3 regions of the Alteromonas sp. KS69 genome follow, and region 3 is predicted to be linked to each of the others. Evidence: predicted binding sites of a transcription regulator. Region 3 holds the regulator's gene; each other region holds the start of a gene.
The links. The regulator sigma-54, encoded in region 3, starts transcription at its own class of promoters, with help from an activator protein. The targets are predictions, from matches to a motif close to GTTGGCACGNNNNTNGNNT.
Positions count from the first base shown of each region.

Region 1 (7,985 bases), on a different contig from region 3:
TTTTCCCATCTGAAACACTGAGTTTATCGATACTTAATGGGAATAGTTGATTTGCAATGTTGAGCCAATCTTCGTTTTTACCGGCTTGACTGTTATCACTGGTGGCACCATCGACAAAATTAATTTCAGGACGAGTAAGGTTTACAGTACCGCTTGCGGCCCCTTTGATAAGTTGGCTCCAGTTCAATGTGAACTCAACCTTATCGGCGCGAAACAAAGGCTTGTCTACTTGTCCGTTAGACTTGTACAACAACACATGCTCTAAACTATAAGCACCGCGCCATAGCATTAAATCTACGTCACCTACTCGGCCGCTGTATTCACCCGGCTGACTGAGTGTTTTATTGATATACCACTGAGCCGCATAAGGCATGCTCATACGAATGATAATGAGCAACCCAAGTACAATGGCGAGTGAAATAAATAAGTAACGATTTGCGGTTTTCATAAATACTCCTTTCAAAGAGTATTTCAAGATTTATGCCGCCCAAAGTCAGCCTAATGTAAATGTGGTGAGGTTGAATAACTCTTTTCTATCAGTGAGTTAATGTGATGGAAGATGGCGCTTTTTAACACTGCATAATGTAAAGATACGCCGAATGTGGGCGGGATCTTCACAGAATGCGTAATAGTTACTGCTTATGAGTAGTACACTGGCGCTAATGGTAATAGCGTGAACAGTGAAATCAGAAGTGACACAAACGTGATGGATGCAACCGCGAACTAGTGAGGTTTGAAAATGCCAATCACGTTTTCGTTTTCGCGGGTGGCGGCATTCACTTGTTCTTCGGTTTGCGCTTCATTGTAACCACAAGCCACGCACTCTAGCTTTTCTACGTTATTTTCGTAATATAGCGAGATAGTGTCTAACGCTTGGCATTTTGGGCAGGTAGCGCCTGCAACGAAGCGGCGTTTAATCGATTTTTGCATTGCAGCTCTCTTAACGTAATTTACTCAGTATTATACCGTGAAAAGCCATTTCCTGATCAGATTTTGATAGGAATTTGCTATTATACGCGACCTAAATTGTTCCCGCGAAGGTTATGAATGATAAAGCTTACCAACGTATCGCTAATGCGTGGCAGAAAAGTACTGCTAGAAAGTGCATCGGCGCAGGTATTTCCAGGCCATAAAGTCGCCCTTATAGGGAGCAATGGCTGTGGTAAATCGACCCTGTTTTCCTTACTGCGTAACGAAATGTCAGTAGATGCAGGCGACTGTGTAGTACCTGCTGATTGGCGTATAGTGAGTGTTGCACAAGAAACCCCTGCCACCGACAGACGTGCAATAGAGTACGTTATTGATGGTGATAGAAATCTTCGCCGTTTACAAGCACAGCTTCACCAAGCTGAGCAAGATGAAGACGGCGTATTGATTGGTAAAATTCATGGCCAACTAGAGCAAGCTGGCGCTTACGATGTAGAAGCAAGAGCCGCGACTATTCTATCAGGGCTGGGCTTTACCAACGTTCAGCTTACCGCACCGGTTACTGATTTCTCTGGTGGTTGGCGTATGCGTCTTAACTTGGCGCAAGCACTGCTATGCCCCTCTGACCTATTGTTGCTAGATGAGCCCACAAACCACTTAGATTTAGATGCCGTTATTTGGCTAGAAAAGTGGCTGCAGCGCTACGAAGGTACCTTGCTGCTCATTTCTCACGATAAAGCGTTCATTGATAACACGGTAGCGCAAATTATTAGTGTTGAGCAGCAACAGCTAATTACCTATACCGGTAACTATTCTGCCTTTGAAAGGCAGCGTGCCGAACGACTTCGTTTACAAAATATAGAGTTTGAAAAGCAGCAGCAAAAAGTGGCGCATTTAACCTCTTTTATTACCCGCTTTAAGGCCAAAGCGAGTAAAGCCAAGCAAGCGCAAAGCCGCATTAAGCAACTTGAAAAAATGGAAACGCTGTTGCCAGCTCATGCGGCTAGCCCATTCAGTTTTGAGTTCGTACCGCCTGCTGCACTGCCTAACCCCCTGGTGCAAATGGAGCACGTACAGTTAGGTTATGATGACCATATTGTATTGCAGCAAGTGAAGCTTAACTTGGTGCCAGGAAGCCGTATTGGTCTATTGGGGCGAAACGGCCAAGGTAAATCTACTCTTATCAAGTTGTTAGCTGGTGTACATGCCCCGAAACAAGGCGTTTTCGATACTGCTAAAGGCCTCAAGATTGGTTACTTTGCTCAGCATCAATTAGAAACTCTCGACCCTAACGCCACGCCTATTTTGCACTTACAGCGCATAGACGAAAAAGCTACCGAACAGCAATTGCGAGATTATTTAGGCGGTTTTGGCTTTAACGGCGATGAAGCGCTTTCAGCTGTTGCGCCTATGTCTGGTGGCGAAAAAGCGCGGTTAGTGTTAGCGCTTATTGTGTATCAAAAGCCAAACTTGTTATTGCTCGATGAGCCTACCAACCACCTTGATTTAGAAATGCGTCATGCGTTGAATATTGCGCTACAAGGCTTTGAGGGTGCCATGGTGTTGGTATCGCACGATAGATTTTTACTCTCATCGGTATGCGAAGACTTTTACTTAGTAGATAGCGGCGAAGTGGCGGCGTTCACTGGCGACTTAGACGACTACCGCGACTGGATTTTAAAGCAACAAGCCGCCGAAAAAGCCAAAGCGAACAGCGATGCGAAAGCGTTAAATGAAGACGCAAGCGCTGTTAGCGAGCGTAAAATCGATCGTAAAGAAGAAAAGCGCCGAGAAGCAGAGTTTAGAAAGCAAGTCGCACCACTGAAAAAAGCCTTAGAGAAGCACGAAAAGGCCATGGACAAATGTTCAGACGAGTTGAAAACCCTTGAAGCATCGTTATCAGATACAAGTTTGTATAACGATGATAAGAAAGCCGAGCTGATGCAACTGTTAGATAAACAGGCAAAGCTCACTCAGGAGCTTGAAGAAGAAGAGATGCAATGGCTCGATGCACAAGAGCAAATGGAGGCGCAGCGCGCAAGCTATGAAGCACAGTAATGCGATTGTAAATGCAGAAGATTTTTGGCAATACGCAGGTAGTCGCTATGGCAAAGGCGACGTAGCGCCACTTGCCATTTTGTTGCAAGACCGCCATGGTGTGAACGTAAACATACTATTGTTGATATGCTGGTGTATTGAACATGGCTTCATTATTAATTTGCCTCAGTTAAACGCGGTGATAAACGCCGTTGAAGCATCAGAGCACGCTCTTAAGCAACATCGACTTGAGCGAAAGCAAGCGAAGCCAGAAGACAAACAAGATGCAAACTACCCGCAGGCCTTAGCGAAATACAATCAGCTAAAAGATGACGAGCTGGAATTAGAAAAAGCGCAACAAGCTATTATTGTAGAAACGGTTAATAGCCTTGGTTTAGCGTCCTTGCCCTCAGGCGCCTCTAGTATGTCAGGTGTGTTCAATGCCTCTATCGCTGCACTTATTAATGGGTATAAGCTACGAGAAAAACAGGAAGCCCGTGAATTAATTAGCCAGTTACTTAAGCAATTGTCGTAGAAAAAAATAAGAAAACATCATGAGCAAAATCGCGTTATCGCATGGAAAGATTATAAAAAGCAGCTTTCGGGTACCAAGTTGGGCAAAGAACCGTCATGTTCAAACTATATGGCCACGCTTCATTCAAAAACGCTTACCGCTAAAATACAGCATGGAACGCCTAACATTGCCAGATGACGATTTTGTCGACGTTGCATGGGGGCCAAAGCCCGCAGAGCCTTCGGGCATTATTGTGATGTTCCATGGCCTTGAAGGCAGCATTCGTTCACATTACGCCAATGATATGATGGCCAATTTATCGGTAAATGGCTGGCAAGTGGTGATGATGCACTATCGTGGCTGTAGCGGTGTTCCGAACCTAAAGCCAAGAGGCTACCATTCTGGCGAGACTGGCGATCCGAGCTTTTTTCTTGATTGGCTAAACCAAAAATTCCCCCAACTCCCTAAAGTTGCTGTGGGCTTTTCGCTTGGTGGTAACATGCTGTTAAAGCTGCTTGGTGAGAACCCCGCGCAAAAGTGGCTGAATGCGGCTATTGCTATATCGTCACCGTTGAAGCTGTCTGAGTGTGCCAAATCAATTAACCACGGTTTCTCGCGGGTGTATCAGAAATACCTCTTAAACAGCATAAAAACCACGCTACGAAAGAAAATGTCGTTTATCGACTATCGTAAACTTATCCAATTAACGGGTGATGATGTTGATGGCATTTCCAGTTTTGCGCAATTTGATGAAAAAGTCACAGCGCCCTTGCATGGTTTCGAAGACGCGAACGACTATTACGAGAAGTGCAGTGCGTACCACTTCTTGAGCGCTATTCATTGCCCTACGCTTGTATTACACAGTATTGATGACCCCTTTATGAACCATTTAGTGGTGCCTAAAGAAGAAGAATTAGCACGCAATGTTACCCTTGAACTCAGTGAGCGTGGTGGCCATGTTGGCTTTATGCAAGGTTCGGTGTTTAGCCCTAAAGTGTGGCTTCATGAAAGGGTAAAAAGGTACGTTAGCGATGTACTGCCCATTAACCCCACCACGCCCTACGTGTAAGTTTCCTATCTTGTTTGCACGTTAGCTGGCTTTATCTCATGCTTAATCGTTAGCGTGAGCTCACTTTTTTCTGGAGGCAGAGATGATAATTCCAATCGACGCGGTTGATACCGAAACCCTACATAGTTTAGTGGAAGCATTTGTGCTGCGAGAAGGCACAGAATACGGCGCTGAAGACGTCACTATGGAAACCAAAGTGACACAGGTATTAGATGCGCTTAAAAGTGGTGAGGCCGTGCTAGTGTATTCAGAGCTTCACGAGAGCGTGGATATCAGACCAAAAGGCGATGTGACATCCCAAAGTGAGTCTGCTGAAGAAGAGTAGGTATACCTGCTGCTTAAAACAGAGCTTGTACGTAAATTGAAGAATAAAAAAAGCCGGGCGAGTGACCCGGCTACCTTTCATCAGGAGAGCATCCCAAAACGAGAAAGGTTTAGAAACTGTAGCGTGCAGTTACCTGCATGACGTCTAAGTCATCCATAAGCTTGTAGTTGGCACCCACGGCCCATTGAGGGGTGATGTAATAGTTCGCGCCTACTTTGAACGTGGCATCGCCATCTTCAACGTCGTAGTAGCCTACTTCGCCTAGAAGCTCAACCTGCTCAGTCACCATAGAACGAACGCCAGCATTCACACTGTAGCCCGTCTCATCATCGAAATCGCCATCGATACGCTCAAAGTTGGCGCCGAAATATGCATCGGTAGTGGCGTTAAGTGGCATTCTGTAACCAGCACCTAGGGTTAGCATATCGAAATCGAAGCTGCCTTCTTCAAAGTTGCTGTATTCACCGTTTAAGTAAATGTTGCTGTTTAATAGATATTTGCTGCTTAGTACGAAACCATCGGGTTCGAACGATTCGTTATCGTCAAAATCCATCTTGCTATAGCCGCCTTCTACATAACGCCAGTCTGGAGACTCGGCTAACGTTGCAAAAGAGGCTGCGGTAGCGGTAAGTGCTGTAAGTAAAGTGATTGCTTTGCGCATTTGAAAAAACTCCTATTTATCGCAGAAAGAAAAAATACCTGCGCTTCAAATTTTGCGAACCTGTGCATCGTGATGTGCAAACAAGTATCGCGAATTCCATCGTTAAATCTGAAGTTAGTTTTGCAAAGGGTTTGCCAATCACGATATGAACTGATGGTTAAATAGACGATTTTTCTTTAACATACAGAAAGATAGCGGTTTTTACCTAAAGCTGCTTTTTATCTCCGGAATAGATTTATCAAATAGTGTTGATTATCTGAACAACAAAATCTGCTAAATGTGTATCTAAAAAACAACACTATATCCTTTCGTCTAATGACTGGTACGTTTTTACACAGTGAAAGATGGCGCTTAAATTCAAAAAGTACTTTTGTAAATGTTTGAAAAGATGACGTTTGATGGTTATTCAACCTCTTTTAGATAAGTTGGATCATTCTTTGCAACTGCTCTTAATGAGTTCAAGCGCGGTTAATTCGCTACCCAGTTCTTCTTCCTTTATGGGTAAGCGAGGTTCCTATCAAAAAAGCACCTTTGGGCATTCATCTACGGAGTTAGCTGGTGGCTTTTTTGAACGCGTTTTGGCATAGCCCTAATTCACGGAGATTACGACATGCACCAAGAGTTTAAACAAGGCCGCTTTGATGGCGTGAAGAGCGTCAGCAAAGTAACTAAGCGACGCTCCAGGTCACTTTTCTCTCGCGTTGCGGTTGTGATTACCAGTGCGTTGTCATTATTAGTCGCGCCAGTGATTAATGCTGAAGGGGTGAGTAATAGCAACGAACCTCGTGATGCATCCCCTATTCTTCAATCTGTTATCGACGCCGCAAAAGCGTCTGCCGAGGAAAGCTATGAGCAAAACGATCATGGTCTCGATGACGGATTAAAATCAATTGATTATCAAACCTATCGGGCTATCCGCTTTAATCCTGAAAAAAGCCTGTGGAATGGCGAGAACGACTACGAAGTGCAGTTTTTTCATCCTGGCTTTCTTTATGAGCTACCTGTGACAGTTCACACTATCGATGAATCTAATAGCGCTCAGCGTATTCCCTTTTCTAGTGACATGTTCCGCTATGACGACAAAGCTGCGCCGTTAGCAGGGCTGACCAACGATAAAACGGGGTTTGCAGGCTTTCGGGTTCATTACCCATTGAAAAATGAAGCCTATAAAGATGAGTTTGCCGTATTTTTAGGGGCCTCTTATTTTCGTCTAGTGGGTAAGAACCAAGTATATGGTATTTCTGCTCGAGGGCTTGCCATTGATACTGCCCTAACGAAAGGGGAAGAATTTCCTCACTTTACTGAATTTTGGCTTATTGAGCCTAAAGAAGGCCAGCCTATTACGATTTATGCTCGACTGGAAAGTCCGTCAGTGGCCGGTGCGTACAAGTTTGTCATTGAGCCAGGCATAGATACACAAGTAGATGTGAAAAGCTGGTTGTTTGCCCGCGAAGATGTAGAAAAGCTAGGTGTCGCCCCTTTTACCAGCATGTTTCTTTATGGCGAAAACAGTGAAAAGCGCTCAGACGACTATCGCCCTGAAGTACATGACAGCGACGGTGTATTAATGGTGACACATGCAGATGAAGAGATTTGGCGTCCATTGACTAACCCAGCAAAACTACAAATTACTTCGTTAAGTGACAGCGCGCCAAAAGGTTTTGGCATGTTACAGCGCGATGGCGAGTGGGGTAACTACTTAGATGGTGAAGCAAACTATCATATTCGCCCAGGCCTTTGGGTAACGCCCACCGAAGGGTTCGAGAAAGGTCGCTTAGAGGTGGTAGAAATACCGACTAACTCAGAGACGCACGACAATATTGTGGCGTACTGGGTGCCTGAAGCGCCATTACTTAGCGGTGAATCTCGTTATTTTGCGTATACCTTAAAAACAGTAGAGCGAAACCCCGTTGTTAGCGAGTTAGCAACCGTTATTCGTACACGCCAAAGTAAACCGTCGTTACCTGGCGAGAAAGTGAAAGATGAAACAAAGCAGGCTCAGCGCCGCTTTATTGTTGATTTCTCTTCTCCTGACTTCTCATCGCCGGAACTGGCAGCACCTGAATTGTCAGCTAATGAAAATACGGCTACAAGCTTCAACCCAGACACTACCAAGCTTATTGTGCAAGGTAGCAATGGTGCAATTTCTCAGCAGCGCCTTTACCCCGTTAATGAAGGTAAAGAATGGCGCGCCACTTTTCTTCTTATGCCCAAAGACAAAAGCACGGTAGATATGCGTGCTTATATCGAGCTAGATGGCAAACGTATCAGTGAGGTTTGGAATTATGTCTATCAACCCAAGTAATGCTTCCATTTCCCCTAAATCCTCAACAAAGCGTGATCGATTCATCACGACAGGAGAGCACATGCGCTTATTTATAATGGCAATGTTAGTGCTTCCGAGTACGGCTTTGGCCGGTTGGAGCCTTTATGAAATTTTTCTTCCTAATGG
Region 1 covers NZ_PYHU01000006.1:76,133-84,117, reverse strand. The annotation lists gene C7Y69_RS06110 (DUF748 domain-containing protein) at 1-448, opposite strand, end outside; gene C7Y69_RS06105 (YheV family putative zinc ribbon protein) at 724-930, opposite strand; gene C7Y69_RS06100 (ATP-binding cassette domain-containing protein) at 1,048-2,985, shown strand; gene C7Y69_RS06095 (TIGR02444 family protein) at 2,972-3,499, shown strand; gene C7Y69_RS06090 (hydrolase) at 3,519-4,547, shown strand; gene C7Y69_RS06085 (YheU family protein) at 4,630-4,872, shown strand; gene C7Y69_RS06080 (outer membrane beta-barrel protein) at 4,982-5,533, opposite strand; gene C7Y69_RS06075 (glucan biosynthesis protein) at 6,144-7,838, shown strand; gene mdoH (glucans biosynthesis glucosyltransferase MdoH) at 7,819-7,985, shown strand, end outside.
Region 1: the regulator sigma-54 is predicted to act here: its motif matches at 5,958-5,976, upstream of C7Y69_RS06075 (glucan biosynthesis protein).

Region 2 (7,985 bases), 130 kb from region 3:
AAGCTACGGAAAGCTCTATATTAGTGATGACGTTCAAGCGGCACATGGCGAATGGGATATCGTAAAGGTGCTGAACGAGGTAGTGGAAAGCAATAACGGCTACTGGGCTAAATATTTAATTGATAATGGGCTGGGCGTATCTATTGCCAGCCAACTTGAATCGCAAGCGGTAATAAAAGGGTTGCTAGAAAAACTACCTAAAAATTGGGTGTGCTATCAACACAAAACCGCCGACAGCCAAGTGCTTATTTGTACATATGAAGATTCGTTTTGTTTTATGGCGTTTTTTGGTGTGCAAAGCCCCAGTACGAAGCCAAAGTATGATGTGCCAAATTCATGGGTAGACAGTGCATTAACGCAAAGTTTCAACCCTGAAAAACTGGCTAACTTTTTACGTTGTGACGTTGACGAAGAATTTTTAAATGGCCCTGTGGTTTGCAGCTGTTTTTCTGTAAGGGAAAAAACCATTAGCAAAGCAATAGTAGACGGGTGCTCATCAGTTTCTGCATTGGGCGATACGTTAAAGTGCGGCACAAACTGCGGCTCCTGCAAACCGGCTTTAGCAACATTAATTAACGAACATGCTACCACAGTAGAAGACGTCGCTCGTGAAAGTTAACACCAAGCGGGTGGCTGATAAGAAAGCTACGCAGATTACTATCAAGAATGCTACTGGCATAGCATTTTGCATGAACGTGACTAACACAAGAGCGACGACGAACCTTGCTCTGGAGAGATTATCATGAACACTTTGTTTAACACCTTTGGGCTGTTGTTTCGCGATGCATTATCGCAACCTGCTCGTCACTCTACATCAGGTTTTTTAAGTGGATGGTTAGGCAACGGAAAAAGCGCGCCACGTAGCAAAAAAGAGGGCAAAGTGTACATTGTTGGGGCTGGCCCAGGCGATGTTGAATTACTCACCCTTAAGGCGCTTAGATTAATCAAACAAGCTGATATTGTTTTGTTTGACGCATTAGTGGGCAAAGATGTTATTGCTGAAATTCCCCGTCATGTGAAACGTGAATATGTGGGTAAACGATGTGGTCAGCACAGTATGAAGCAGCAAGAGATTAGCGCGAAGGTGGTTGAGCTAGCGAAGGCCGGTCATTGTGTGGTGCGACTTAAAGGTGGCGACCCTGCGTTGTTTGCTAGAACTTGCGAAGAAACCATGGCACTGACAGAAGCAAATATTCCTTTTGCTATTGTACCTGGCATTACGGCGGCCTCAGGCATGTCTGCTTACACAGGTATCCCGCTAACGGATAGACGCTGTGCGCAGTCAGTAAGTTTTATTACTGCCCATTTTCAAAATCCTGAAGCATGGCCCGATATGCCCCAGTTGGCAAAAAACGTAGCCTCTCAAACCGTGGTGGTTTACATGGGATTAAGTCGTTTATCTACGTTATGTGAAGAGCTAAAGAAACAAGGTATTGCAGATGATTGGCCTGTTGCCGCGGTAGAAAATGCTACAAGTCCTCAGCAACGTGTTATTGAAGGTACCTTGAGTTCAATTAGTGAGCAGGTATCTCATGCGAATGTTAGTGGTCCTACGTTACTTATTTTTGGAAAGGTGGTAGAGTCACGACAACTCGTCAATACATCACTTTTACACAATAAGCAGCATGTCTCAGCAATTTAGCAACTATATAAAAATCATCGGCAAGGGCCAAAAAGGGGGGCGCAGTCTTACCCGCCAAGAAGCTTACGAGTCTATGAAGATGGTTTTGTCTAATCAGGTTACCGGCGATCAACGTGGTGCGTTTTTAATGCTCTTGCGTACGCGAGAAGAAACCCCAGAAGAAGTCATTGGGTTTATTGATGCATGCCGTGAATTACTAGAACCTGAACTTGCTAACTTAACACCCACGTTAGATGTGGGCTGTTATGCCGGTAAGCGCCGCCAGTTACCCTGGTATCTGTTATCGTGCGCGGTACTGGCTAAAAATAATTACACCATTATGCTACACGGCGCCCATGAGCCAGGCTCTGGTCGGTTATACGCTAGCAAAGCTTTACCTGCTTTGGGGCTTGAAGAAGTAAATAGTATTGCCGATGCCTCTCGCCAAATGGGTGAGTTTGGTGTTACCTACCTCGACCTGTCGCACTTATTGCCAGCGCTTAATACCATCATAAAATTACGTGAAGTATTTGGGTTACGCTCATGTGCAAATACCTTGGCGCGCTTGCTGAACCCGACGTCAGCTCCCTATTGTGTGCAGGGTGTCTATCACATGCACCTTGATCATAAACATTGTCGTGTGAATGAAAGTTTTCCTGCGTTCGAAGCGCTGTGCTTTCGAGGCGATGGAGGAGATCCGGAAGTAAACAGTGAACGAAAAACCGAACTCTATGTCACGCGCAATGGAAGTACCGAAGAAATTATTCTTCCAGAGTTGACAGAAAAAATGGCCCTCAAAGATACGCAAATGAACGTGAACGATATGCTCGCGGTTTGGCGAGGTGAGACTTCGCATCTTTATGGGGAACAAGCCATTCACGCAACCCTAGTGAGTTACCTTATCTTACTTGAAGGGTATGACGTAGATGAAGCGAATACGCTTGCCACACAAATGTGGGCAAAACGAGATAAAACCGCGTTACCCTTCACTCAGTATTAGGCCATTTGAAGTTAATGCTGTTGTCTTAGAATCAAATTATTTCCAAATTCTTCTAATAATTAAGTAACTTGTAAATCCTCTGCTATCTTTAGATCAGCCAAGTAAGGCAATAACGACTTTGCATCCTCGCTTGCTCTCATAAACGTTATGGGAAGTTTGTGTGAGCGAGATGCTATGCCCGAACGTCGAGGAGCACGGGATGTTTTTTAAGAATAAGCAATTGTTAGAAGAAGTAGAGCGTTTACGCAAAGATGTTGAATCGTTTCATACAGTGGAAAGTGAACTTAGGGCTGAAATGCTTTATGTCGAATTGGATAGAAACGGCAAAATCAGTAGAGTGAACGACAGCTTTTCAGATGCAATAGATTTTTCATCTAATGCACTTGATGGAAAAACCATGGATAGCCTCATTCCTCAGGGAGTGATGGGGCAGTCCGCCACGAAAGAGTTTATTGCCGCGATTAAGCAAGCACAGCATTGGCACGGTGCGATAAACCTTGCTAATGCTAATGGTGAAGACCGCTGGTTCAGAGGTATATTGCAGCCAATTACTAACGAATCCGGTGGTGTAGAACGCATCGCGCTGTACATGGCAGAGCAAACCAAAAATATTAATAAAAGTCGTGAAATGAACGATATGCTGGCTGCATTAAACCGTTCCATCGCGGTAATTGAGTTTGATCTGACAGGCAAAATTCTTAAAGCCAATGACAACTTTTTATCTACGATGGGCTACTCATTAGAGCAAATTCTTGGAAAGCATCACAAAATATTTTGCCCAGCAGATGAAGTCGACACACCAGAGTATCGACAATTTTGGAGTGACCTATCGCAAGGGAAAATGTTTTCAGACCGTTTTAAGCGGGTAGATAGTCGAGGCAATGATGTATGGTTGGAAGCCTCCTACAACCCTATTAGGAACGATCAAGGCGTGCTTTATAAGGTCGTTAAATTTGCTACAGCGATCACAGAACAAATGCAAAGAGAGTTTGCTATTTCTGAGGCCGCTAATGTTGCTTTCAATATATCGGAAGGTACGGGAGAGCAAGCCCAAAAAGGTAAAGAGGTAGTGGGTAGTATGGTGCGAATTATGGGGGAGCTCACTTCGCAGATGGGAACAGCTAGCGAGGGGATTCGCGAACTCGACGAACAGTCGCAAAAAGTGGCTGATTTAGTTAAAAGCATCAGTGGTATTGCCGATCAGACCAACTTACTGGCGTTGAATGCGGCAATTGAAGCCGCCAGAGCGGGCGACCAAGGAAGAGGCTTTGCCGTTGTTGCTGATGAAGTGCGCCAACTTGCGTCAAGAACCAGTACTGCCACTGAAGAAATTGTCAGTGTGGTAAATGAAAACAGAAAGCTTACCGAAAATGCGGTGCAACTTATTGAAGCGGGCCAGGAAAAAGCGAGAGAAGCGCTTGAGTACTCGACTGAGTCGGGCAAAGTCATGAACGAAATTCAAAATGGCTCCTCAGAAGTCGTAAACGCCATTGGTCAATTCACCCAACGGCTGTAAAGCCTGAAACGATAAATAAAGCACTGAGGGGGAGTGTGGTGTCTCCCTCGTGTTTCTATTCTCCTTCCCGCTGTGCATCAACCATCCCTATGCCGTGCATCGAACACTTCTAGTGCAATAAACGCACTGTTATTGTTCAGGCAAAAGAATGATTACCATTTGTGTTTTTGCTAAATCCTATTATTTCAGTGTGTTAGGGTTTTGGCACGAACTCTGCTTTATTAATGGCAGTTATACTATGAAGCAATACCAAAACAAAAAAGTACATTGAGTACTGGTAGCAACAACTAACACCCAAACAATAAGTTCGCCTGTACCTCATTAACTAATGATTACAGGCTCGGCATCGAAGCCCACCAAGCGCGACGTTTATTCGTCTACGCTGGTGGGTTTTTTTTTGGCTAAAGGAAACATAAATGACCAAGTTTAAAAACGTTTCAATGCTCAAACAAATAAAGAAAAAAATGACAGCAGGCTTAACCGCTGCGATAGCCCTTTCTTTTACCTTAGTCGCGCCACTTGCTAGCGCTCAAAGCGATGAAAAAGTGGGTTGGCCAGAAAAAGAAGAATTAAAATTTGGTTTTATCAAACTGACCGACATGGCGCCATTGGCCATCGCTTATGAAAAAGGCTTTTTTGAAGACGAAGGTTTATATGTCACCTTAGAAGCCCAAGCAAACTGGAAAGTATTGCTTGATAGAACCATTGACGGTCAACTTGATGGCGCTCACATGCTAGCAGGGCAACCTCTTGGCGCAACCATTGGTTTTGGTACCGAAGCGCATGTTGTGACAGCGTTCAGTATGGATCTAAATGGTAATGGCATCACTGTTTCAAACGAAATATGGGAAAAAATGAAAGCCCATATTCCGGTAGAAGACGGCAAACCTGTTCACCCCATTAAAGCTGATTATTTAAAGCCAGTGGTTGAAGAATACCGTGATGCAGGTAAGCCGTTTAACATGGGTATGGTTTTTCCTGTATCGACGCATAACTACGAGCTTCGATACTGGCTTGCTGCCGGTGGTATTCACCCAGGCTACTATGCACCACACAAAGGTGACAATGCTGGGCAGATTGATGCTGAAGCTTTGCTGTCGGTTACCCCTCCTCCTCAAATGCCAGCTACGATGGAAGCCGGTACTATCTATGGGTATTGCGTAGGCGAACCTTGGAACCAGCAGGCGGTATTTAAAGGTATTGGTGTGCCGGTTATTACCGATTACGAAATTTGGAAAAACAACCCAGAGAAAGTATTTGGTGTAAGCCAAGCGTGGGCCGATAAGTACCCGAATACACATATTCGCGTGGTTAAAGCGTTAATTCGAGCTGCCATGTGGTTAGATGAAAATGACAATGCTAATCGCCCAGAAGCAGTAAAAATATTAGCGAAAAGCAACTATGTTGGCGCCGATGAAGATGTGTTGGCTAACAGCATGACAGGCACCTTCGAATATGAAAAAGGCGATAAGCGTGAAGTACCAGACTTCAACGTATTCTTCCGTTATAACGCCACTTACCCGTTTTACAGTGATGCGATTTGGTATTTAACGCAAATGCGCCGCTGGGGACAAATTTCAGAGCCTAAATCAGACGATTGGTATAAAGAGACTGCACGTAAAGTGTATAAGCCAGAGGTTTACGCCATGGCTGCAAAAGCACTTATTGCCGAAGGAAAAGCAAAAGCGACGGACTTCCCAGCGTTTGCCACTGAAACTGGCTTTAAACCACCTCAATCTGAATTTATCGACGGCGTTACCTACGACGGTAGCAAGCCAAATGCTTATCTTGAGCAGTTTGGTATTGGGCTAAAGGGTGAAACTGTTCTTTAACAGTTTCACAGTCATACACAAATAGCGGAGAACAACATGAGTAAGATGGCAAATATATTAAGCTTTTCGCCAGCCAAGTCACCAATGAGCGGTACCATGGGGGCGGTTTATAGTCGAGCACCCGCTTTATTATTGCCTCTTATTGGCCTTTTGATGTTCCTCGCTGTTTGGAATGGTGTGGCGAAAAGTATTGATACCTCACTCGGGCAATTCCCTGGTCCTGCTCAAGTGTGGGAGCAAGCAGGTTCGCTTATTGCTGAGCACAGTGCACAGCGAGAAAACGCTAATGCGTTTTACTCCAGACAAGAAGAGCGCAACGCCGCTCGGGTTGCACAAGACCCAACTTACGAACCAAAAATTCGTGAGTATACCGGTTCACCCACCTTCTTTGATCAAATATGGACAAGTCTTTACACCGTCATGGTGGGGTTTCTTATTGCCTCAGTGATTGCTGTACCTGTGGGTATTTTATGTGGGCTGAGTAAGTCAGCCTATGCGGCCATTAATCCGCTCATACAACTGTTTAAACCTGTATCACCTTTAGCATGGTTACCATTGGTCACTATGGTCGTGAGCGCGCTGTATGTTAGCGACGACCCTATGTTTTCAAAGTCATTTGTAACATCGGCACTCACGGTATCTTTATGCTGCCTTTGGCCCACGCTAATTAACACTGCGGTGGGTGTGTCTGCTATTGATAAAGACTTGATTAACGTGAGCAAGGTACTGCGTTTAACGCCGATGTCTCATTTAACAAAAATCATTCTGCCTTCTTCTATTCCTATGATTTTCACAGGGTTAAGACTGTCACTTGGCATCGGCTGGATGGTATTGATTGCGGCAGAAATGCTGGCGCAAAACCCAGGTCTTGGTAAGTTCGTCTGGGATGAATTTCAAAATGGTAGTTCAGAATCTTTGGCTCGCATCATGGTAGCGGTGCTCACTATAGGCGCTATCGGTTTCATACTCGACAGGATAATGCTGTCGGTTCAACGTGCAGTGAGCTGGGACAAAACCAGCGTATTACGGTAATTAAGGAGAAAGAACATGCAAGCTAAACACTTGGAATTAGAACAAGTAGGCATCGATTTCCCTACACCGAAAGGCCCATTTACGGCACTTACTGATGTAAACCTTAAAATTGCGAAAGGTGAGTTTGTTTCATTAATCGGTCACTCGGGCTGTGGTAAATCAACCGTGCTTAATATTGTGGCGGGTTTACACCAAGCTACCACGGGCGGAGTCATACTCGATGGTGCTGAAGTGAAAACGCCTGGGCCAGAGCGTGCGGTTGTTTTTCAAAACCACTCGCTATTACCTTGGTTAAGCGTTTATAAAAATGTGGAATTGGCCGTAAAGCACACCATGCGTGGCAAGTCTAAAAAAGAAATGCGAGATTGGATAATGCACAACTTAGAGCTTGTGCATATGACACATGCTCTTGATAAATTACCTAGTGAGATATCTGGTGGCATGAAGCAACGTGTTGGTATCGCTCGCGCATTAGCGATGGAACCCAAAGTCTTACTCATGGATGAGCCCTTTGGGGCACTAGATGCGTTAACCCGCGCGCACCTGCAAGACTCATTAATGGAAATCCATGCCGATTTAGGCAATACAGTGATTATGATCACCCATGATGTAGATGAAGCCGTATTGCTTTCAGATAGAATAGTGATGATGAATAACGGCCCAGCTGCCACTATAGGCGAAATCCTCGATATTGAGCTGCCTAGACCCCGAGACAGGCTTAAGCTGGCTGACAACCCTCAGTACAACCACTACCGACATGAAGTGCTGACCTTTTTGTATGATAAACAAAAAAAAATTGAGCCGGTGTCTTCCCATATCAAATCTAACCAAGCTGGAGGTGGTTCTGCAAAAAAAGCGAACAGTAAATCCGACGCAGCTTGAGTTAGGCGTTTAACGCTGATTCAAAGCGCGACACATAAGTCGCTAAAACTTATTTAAACCCTTAGGTGCTTATCCCATTTTTTACTGGGAGGGAGCCCCTTA
Region 2 covers NZ_PYHU01000010.1:37,266-45,250, forward strand. The annotation lists gene C7Y69_RS08680 (nitrate reductase) at 1-619, shown strand, start outside; gene cobA (uroporphyrinogen-III C-methyltransferase) at 743-1,642, shown strand; gene C7Y69_RS08690 (glycosyl transferase family protein) at 1,626-2,621, shown strand; gene C7Y69_RS08695 (methyl-accepting chemotaxis protein) at 2,821-4,137, shown strand; gene C7Y69_RS08700 (CmpA/NrtA family ABC transporter substrate-binding protein) at 4,554-5,969, shown strand; gene C7Y69_RS08705 (ABC transporter permease) at 6,006-7,001, shown strand; gene C7Y69_RS08710 (ABC transporter ATP-binding protein) at 7,017-7,883, shown strand.
Region 2: the regulator sigma-54 is predicted to act here: its motif matches at 4,338-4,356, upstream of C7Y69_RS08700 (CmpA/NrtA family ABC transporter substrate-binding protein).

Region 3 (7,985 bases):
TATGATTTTGTCTGAAAGCAGAGAAGTCATGGCAACTAGCCATTCACAAAAGTTTAAAGTGGGTGAAAAAATACCTAACAGTGGGTCTCCTGATTTAATCACCATAAAAAATAAAAGCTATATATCTACAACGTCGGAAACTAAGGGATACCAAGGTTTTAAAGGTTTATCTTGGCAGGGTGTAGCTATGACGCCACTCAACGATGCTTTTAAGCATTCAAAAGAAACTGGAAAACCTCAAACAGACTCTTGTCAGTTACTCAATTCTCAACTCTTTTCTGATGATTTAAAGCAAATATTCAAAACGTCGATGTTAATCAATGACGATCTGAGTTTAGTGGTATTGAATGGCATTATTGCAGCAGCGCGTAATAATGCTGTTGAATTCATGCCTGTACTTTCTGAGATCAAATCGACCGGTGAGAGTATCGCGTTAATCTTTTCTGACTCTATCGATAACCTACAATCTACAGTGATAAGCGCACGGCTTGGTGACGTAAGGTTTTGCGCAAGCTTAGCAGTAGATATTATGGACAGAAATCTGTACGAGAGAGCGAACGATTGTCGCTGGTGGGCGCTTACCACTGTGTTTCGACAGTACTTGCAACTTCCCACCGTAGGGCCTGATGCTCAGCAAGAAATTTCAAATATTCTTGGTTACATTAATGACCTATACACGGTTTACACCAATTTATACGTTTATGACAAAAATGGCATTATTGTCGCGGTATCTAACAAAGACCATGCGTCAGTCATTGGAGACAAAGTCGATACACAGAGCGGCGCTATAGATGCGTTGAGTTGTACAGATTCACAAAAATATTCCGTGTCGAAATTTGTTCCTAGCGCGCAGTACGATAATAAGCACACCTACATCTACAACGCATCAATCACCAGTTTAGAACAAAACAACGTAGTTGGCGGTATAGGAATTGTGTTTGACAGTGGGCCACAATTCACTGAAATGTTAAACGACTCGCTACCTAAAGATGAAAGTGGGCATACTGTAACCGGGTGTTTTGGCATGTTTTGCCAGCGTGATGGGATGATTATTTCTGCTACCGAAGGTAGCCCTCAGCAGGTGGGGGACGTTATCGAGATAGACGACACACTTTTAGGTTTAAAAAGCGGCGAGAAAGACTCTCGAATTACAAATTATCAAGGTAAGAAATACGCAATTGGTATTGCCGCGTCTAAAGGGTATAGAGAGTACAAAACAACCGGTGATTATCAAAACGATGTGGTGGCGTTCATCATGATGCCAAGCTAAATAGCATTAGAACAACGCCTACACGATTGTCGCGGCATTACATTAAAAACAGGGTCGCAGTGCCTAAGAACGCAAATATACCCACCACATCAGTGATGGTGGTCAGAATTACGCTTCCTGCTAGTGCAGGGTCTATTTTCAAACGCTTCATGATGAGCGGCAAAGTAGCGCCTGCCATTGCTGCGGCTATCATGTTAACCAGCATGGCAAAGGCAATAATAATCCCTAACATGTAGTCTTGTTTCCAAAGCGCTATTACCGAAGCAATTAAGATTGCCCAAATAGCACCGTTTAAGAAGCCAATAGATATCTCTTTGCTTATTAACCAGCGGGAGTTGTTGGCATTAACGTGCCCAAGCGCCATACCGCGAATAACAAGGGTAAGGGTTTGGTTTCCGGCAACACCGCCCATGCTTGGTACTATGGTGTTCAATATGGCAAGTACGGCCAATTGGCTTAGCGTTGCTTCAAACAAGTCGCTTACCATGGCTGCCATTAGCGCGGTAACCAGGTTTACAGCCAACCAAACGGAGCGTCGTTTGGTACTTTGAAGCACAGGGGCGAAAGTATCTTCGTCATCATCTAAACCCGCCATACTCATCATGGAGTGCTCAGCGTCCTCACGAATAATATCTACCACGTCATCAATGGTAATTCGGCCGACTAAGCGGTGTTTCTCATCAACCACGGGGGCCGATAGCCAGTTATAGCGCTCGAATAAGCTCGCCACTTCATCATCTGGCATATGCACAGGAATCGCTTCAGACTCTTCATCCATCACATCAGACACTTTGGCTTCAGTCTCAGCGGTGAGTAATCGCGTTACCGGTACAATACCCACCAAATTATCGGTGCGGTTAACCACATAAAAGGTATCGGTATTTTCAGGTAATTCACCTTTGAGGCGAATATAACGAAGGACCACATCAATGGTGACATCAGGGCGAAGTGTAATGGTGTCGGTATTCATAATGAAACCGGCAGTTTCTTCGCCGTAAGACAATGCCTGTTCAGCACGTACCCTGTCTTGTGCATCCATAGAGTCTAGAATGTCCTGTAATACAGGCTCAGGCAGACTACTAAGGGTAACCGCTAAGTCATCGGTATCCATCTCTTCTAACGCGTCTACCACGTTAGCAGGCAGCATTTTGGTGATGATACCGTTACGTACGTCGTCAGAGAGTTCTTCTAAAATATCACCATGGAAATCACCATCGATAAGCTCCCACAACTCGTCACGAGTACGACTGGGGCTAGATTCTAGAATGTGTGCAACATCAGATGGGGGTAATTCAAGCAGAAGCTTACGTACAGAAACAAATTGGCCATTATTCAACGCGCCATTTAGTGCCCTTAGTTGGCTTTGTACGTATTTTGAGACCAGCGCTTCTGCCACTGCTTTCGCCTAAAAAATGGAATTTCAATAATGGTAGGATATCGCACTTGCCATGACGCTGTCATGACAAAAGCGCAGTAGGTACAGACAATTACGAGCCGTATGGTGAAATTATAGACGGCTTTTAGCAGAATTTCTCAGTCGTATTGGAAGCTGCATTATTCGTCTTCGTTGAAACGGCCTTCAATTAACGTTTCAATGGCGTTTAATGCCGCTTCGGCATCATTACCTTCAACCACAACGTTTACCTGTTCACCTTGGTGGCTTTCCAGCATCATTAAGCCCAGCACACTGTTAGCATCGGCTTTCTTATCGCCTTTCACCAACACGATTTTTGCGTCAAATTGATTGGCTAATTGAACCAACTGTGTGGCAGCGCGGGCGTGTAAGCCCAATTTATTGACTATGGTAAGTGTTTTTTCGATTGTCATTACTGATTTAACTCGCGGTGGCGAATTTGTACATCGGGATGCATTTCGCCAAAGGTTTTCGCTAACGATTGAGCAATAAATACTGAGCGGTGCTGACCGCCGGTACAACCAATCGCAATGGTGACATAACTACGGTTATTGCGTTCTAAGTGTGGCAGCCATGTAGTGATTAGGTTCTGAATTTGCCAAATAAATTTGGTTACAACAGGCTGGGAACCTAAAAATACTTCTACGGGGGCATCTAAGCCAGTTAAGTGTTTTAAATCGGGTTCCCAATGCGGGTTGGGGAGAAAGCGGGCGTCAAATACATAGTCGGCGTCTTTGGGGATACCGTGCTTAAAGCCAAACGATTCAAACACCAATACTAGGCGAGAGCTTTTCTTGCCTAGAATTCGCTCGCGAATAAGCTCTGCGAGTTGATGAATAGTGAGTTTATCCGTATCAATATACAAATCGGCGCGCTCAACAATAGGCGCAAGTAAGTCTGATTCGGCTTTTATCGATTCAGATAAAGATTTGTTGAGCTTAGCTAGCGGATGTAATCGGCGGGTTTCGCTGAAACGCTTCACCAGTACATCGTCACTCGCGTCGATGTACACAATGGTCATAGACCACGATGAGGGTAGGTAATCTAAGATCTCTACCAAGTCCGCTGGATTTTTGGGTAGGTTTCTTACATCGATACTTACCGCAACTTGGTCATATTCATCAACCACGGTATGGGTCAGAGTAGGGAGAAGGTTAACCGGAATATTATCTACGCAATAGTAACCTAAATCTTCAAGGGCACGTAGCGCAACTGATTTTCCTGAACCGGATCGACCACTGATAATAATCAGTTTCACCTGCATTTCTCCCTTTTAAAATATGGTGCAGTGCTTTTTTAGCTTAAAGCCGTAATGATGTCATCACTGGTGGAGGCCCGCCTAATGGCTTTCACCGTTTCTTTATCACTTAGCTTACCCGCCACGGTAGCGAGTGTTTGTAAGTGACCTTCTGTTTTCTCTTCTGGCACTAATAGGGCAAAGAATATATCTACGGGCTGATCGTCAAGCGCATCAAAATCGATGGCAGGGTTGCTGGTTACAATAATGGCGATAACGTGTTCTAAGCCCGGTAATCGACCGTGGGGCAGAGCAATACCATTGCCAATACCCGTACTCCCCATTCGTTCACGGGTTAGTAGACTATTTAATACACTAGCCTGATCGATGTCGGGATTATTTTTAGCAGCAATGTCGCTAATAATCTCTAGAATACGTTTTTTACTGTTACATTGAACCGCACACTCGGTGCGGTCCAAACTTACTATGGCTTGAATTTCCATACTAATATTTAGTGCTTTTTCAGCTTTTCCTTATGCTTGATAACTTGCCTGTCGAGTTTGTCGATCATGCTGTCTATCGCCGCATACATGTCTGTATTATGAGATGAAGCAAACACTTCTGCGCCGCTAAGGTGCATGGTGGCTTCGGCTTTTTGATTGAGTTTTTCGACGTTCAGGATGACATGCACATTAGATATGTGATCAAAGTGACGCTCTAGTTTGCTGAACTTAGTATCGACATAGCTACGCAAAGAATCAGTAATTTCGACATGATGACCGGTAAGGTTGATTTGCATATTTCGTCTTCCTTAAATTATCAAGGCCTTTAAATAAGGCTTTTGCGTTGGTTTGACGGCGGAATCGATAACGATTCCCGGTATTTTGCTATTGTTCGCCGGGCTACTTTAATGCCTTGTTCGGCCAACAATTGAGCAATCTTGCTATCGCTTAATGGCTTGCTGGGCGTTTCCGCTGCCACAAGCTTTTTAATTAGTGCGCGAATAGCGGTAGATGAACACTCACCACCAGATTCCGTTGCTACATGGCTAGAGAAGAAATATTTCAACTCGAAAATGCCACGAGGGGTATGCATATACTTTTGCGTGGTGACTCGTGAAATGGTGGATTCATGCATATCTACCATTTCTGCGACATCATTTAGCACCATTGGTTTCATCATTTCTGGGCCGTGCTCGAAAAAGCCCATTTGTTGCTGCACAATACAGTTTGCTACTTTCATCAAGGTGTCGTTTCTTGACTCAAGGCTTTTTATAAACCACTTGGCTTCTTGCATATGCGAGCGAATAAATTGCGAATCGCTGCTGTTTTTAGAGCGTCGGCTCATGGCAGCGTATTGTTGATTTACGCTTAATTTTGGCAAGCTGTCGGGATTAAGTTCTACTACCCAACGGCCATTCTTTTTGTTTACCGAAACATCAGGAATAACGTATTCGGGTTCTTTAGTAATTAATGCACTGCCAGGACGAGGATTCAACGTTTGCAATAAGCGCATGGCTTCACGAAGTTGATCTTCTTTCAAACGACTCTTGCGCATTAACGTACGGTAATCTTTGCTGCTCAGCAGGTCTGAGTACTCATTAATAAGCTGTCTGGCTTCGGTAAGCCATGGCGTATCGTCTGAGAACTGGCGAAGCTGCACGAGCAAACATTCTTGCGGTGTACGTGAACCTGAACCAATAGGGTCGAACATTTGAATACGTTTTAGTACACATTCAACTTCGTCCATTTCTACCAACTCTTCAACATCGTCAGAGTTTACCGATTCTAAAATCTGTTCAATGGGTACGTTAAGGTAACCAGATTCATCAATTGAGTCGATAATGGCGGTAGCAATGGCGCGGTCTGTATCTGAAAACGGGGTTAAGCGCATCTGCCAAAGCAAATGGTCTTGAATATTGTCGGTGGTTTCACCCTGAAACAATTGGTCGTCATCATTATTCGATGGGCCAGGAGCGGGGGCAGAAGAGGCCGAGTAATACTCATCCCATGTGCTGTCGATTGGCAACTCGTCGGGAAGATCGTTCTTTTCAAGCGCGTCACCAGCTTCTAATGAATCGCTAGAAGCAGTAGGAGCAGCTTCTACAGAAGGGTCGTCGCCGTCCATGTTGTTTTTCTCAACAGGGTGGTCATCACCGCCTTCTTCAACTTCTAAAAGAGGGTTTGAGTCAAGTGCTTCCTGAATCTCTTGTTGCAGGTCGAGCGTAGACAACTGCAGCAGCTTGATTGCCTGCTGCAACTGCGGTGTCATGGTAAGTTGTTGACTGAACTTTAGCTGTAAAGATGGTTTCATCTACGTCTTATTTTTAAACTCTTGTTGTGAATATACCCGTGCTTAAAACTGAAAATGACAATTCGGTTACAGTAACTATAGCCTGAATTGTTCTCCTAGGTATACATCCCTTACTTTCTGATTACTTAAAACTTGTTCTGCCGTCCCTTGCGCGATGAGTTCGCCTTGGCTCACAATATACGCTTTCTCACACACATCCAGTGTTTCTCTTACGTTGTGATCGGTGATGAGGATTCCAATTCCTCTGTCACGAAGATGTTGAATGATCTTCTTTATATCATTAACCGATATAGGATCAACACCAGCAAATGGCTCATCAAGCAAAATAAATTGCGGATCGGCTGCTAATGCTCGTGCGATTTCTACTCGGCGGCGTTCACCACCGGATAAACTCATACCCGTACTATTACGTATATGGTTGATATTAAATTCATCAAGTAGCGCATCGGCTTCTTGTTCTTGTTCTGATGAACTTAACCCTTTACGGGTTTGCAAGATAGCCATGATGTTCTCAAACACCGTCAATTTTCTAAAAATAGAGGCTTCTTGCGGCAAATACCCAATACCGCGGCGAGCACGTTCGTGCATGGGCTCGTGGGTTAATTCGCTGTCATCAATACTGATTTTGCCCTTATCTAGAGGAACTAAGCCAACAATCATGTAGAAGGTAGTCGTTTTACCGGCACCATTCGGGCCGAGTAATCCAACGATTTGCCCCGTCGATACTGATAAGCTTACATCGCGAACCACTTGACGTGCTTTATACGCCTTTGCAAGGCTCTGTGCGCTCAACGTTGCCATGATTAATTGTCGTCCGCCTTATCGTCTTCGTTATTCGATGACGCTTTACGTATTGCCTCAGGGGTAAATACGGTAGTGACTCTGCCACCTTCGCCGTCTTCGCCGCCTGTTGCAAGTAATTGTTCAGTGACCATGTCGAAGGTAATCTTGTCGCCTTGTACTTTACTGGTGTCTTGCTGTAGCTCAGCATTTCCTTGTAAAGAAATAGTTCGATTTACTACTTCATAGCGAATTTCATTGGCCTTCGCTGTGACAGGAGCACCGTCTTCAAGTTTTTGCGAATAGCTGGCTGGTTTGCCGCGAGCCACGAATATCTCTCGTCCATCACCTTCGCTGGCAATCACTTCAACTTCATCGGCATTTATCACCAAAGAACCTTGAGTAATCCGCACATCATCTTTAAACAATGAGGTTTTGTTTTTACCGTCAACGAATTGCGATTTCGAGTCAACTTTAATCGGTTTGTTAAAGTCGCTTTCAGCCGCTATAGCCACAGTAGCGAATAGGCTAACAGCGAGGCTGGTCGCTAATGCTTTAGTGGCTAGGCGAATAAATGGTTTGTACATGGTCTATTAACTCGTATTCCTGGGTACGCAAATTAGCGTTAAACCCATTGCTGTTAATCACATATTGTAAGCCACGTATTTCCACGGGCTGATCAGATGTCATTTGCTTAGTGTACAGGTTTATCTCTATAAACGCTGTGCGTATTGTTCTTACAAAGTCATCGACACTTTGGTTTTCAATAACGACATTATTTTCTAGCTGTATCAATTCGTTATTATACAAAGTGCCTTCTGTCGCGGTAACTTCCCACGGTGACTGTGCATCGTCGGTATACAATGTATATCTGGGCTTTTGGAATAAAACAAAGCCCAATTGGTCGTAATGTTCCATCGACGCTGCAAATACTTTGTGATTTAGCTGTCCTTCTTGATTATATAAGGTGG
Region 3 covers NZ_PYHU01000010.1:163,247-171,231, forward strand. The annotation lists gene C7Y69_RS09190 (cache domain-containing protein) at 1-1,270, shown strand, start outside; gene mgtE (magnesium transporter) at 1,308-2,666, opposite strand; gene C7Y69_RS09200 (HPr family phosphocarrier protein) at 2,825-3,097, opposite strand; gene rapZ (RNase adapter RapZ) at 3,097-3,942, opposite strand; gene ptsN (PTS IIA-like nitrogen regulatory protein PtsN) at 3,981-4,424, opposite strand; gene hpf (ribosome hibernation promoting factor) at 4,433-4,720, opposite strand; gene C7Y69_RS09220 (RNA polymerase factor sigma-54) at 4,750-6,234, opposite strand; gene lptB (LPS export ABC transporter ATP-binding protein) at 6,310-7,035, opposite strand; gene lptA (lipopolysaccharide transport periplasmic protein LptA) at 7,038-7,601, opposite strand; gene lptC (LPS export ABC transporter periplasmic protein LptC) at 7,570-7,985, opposite strand, start outside.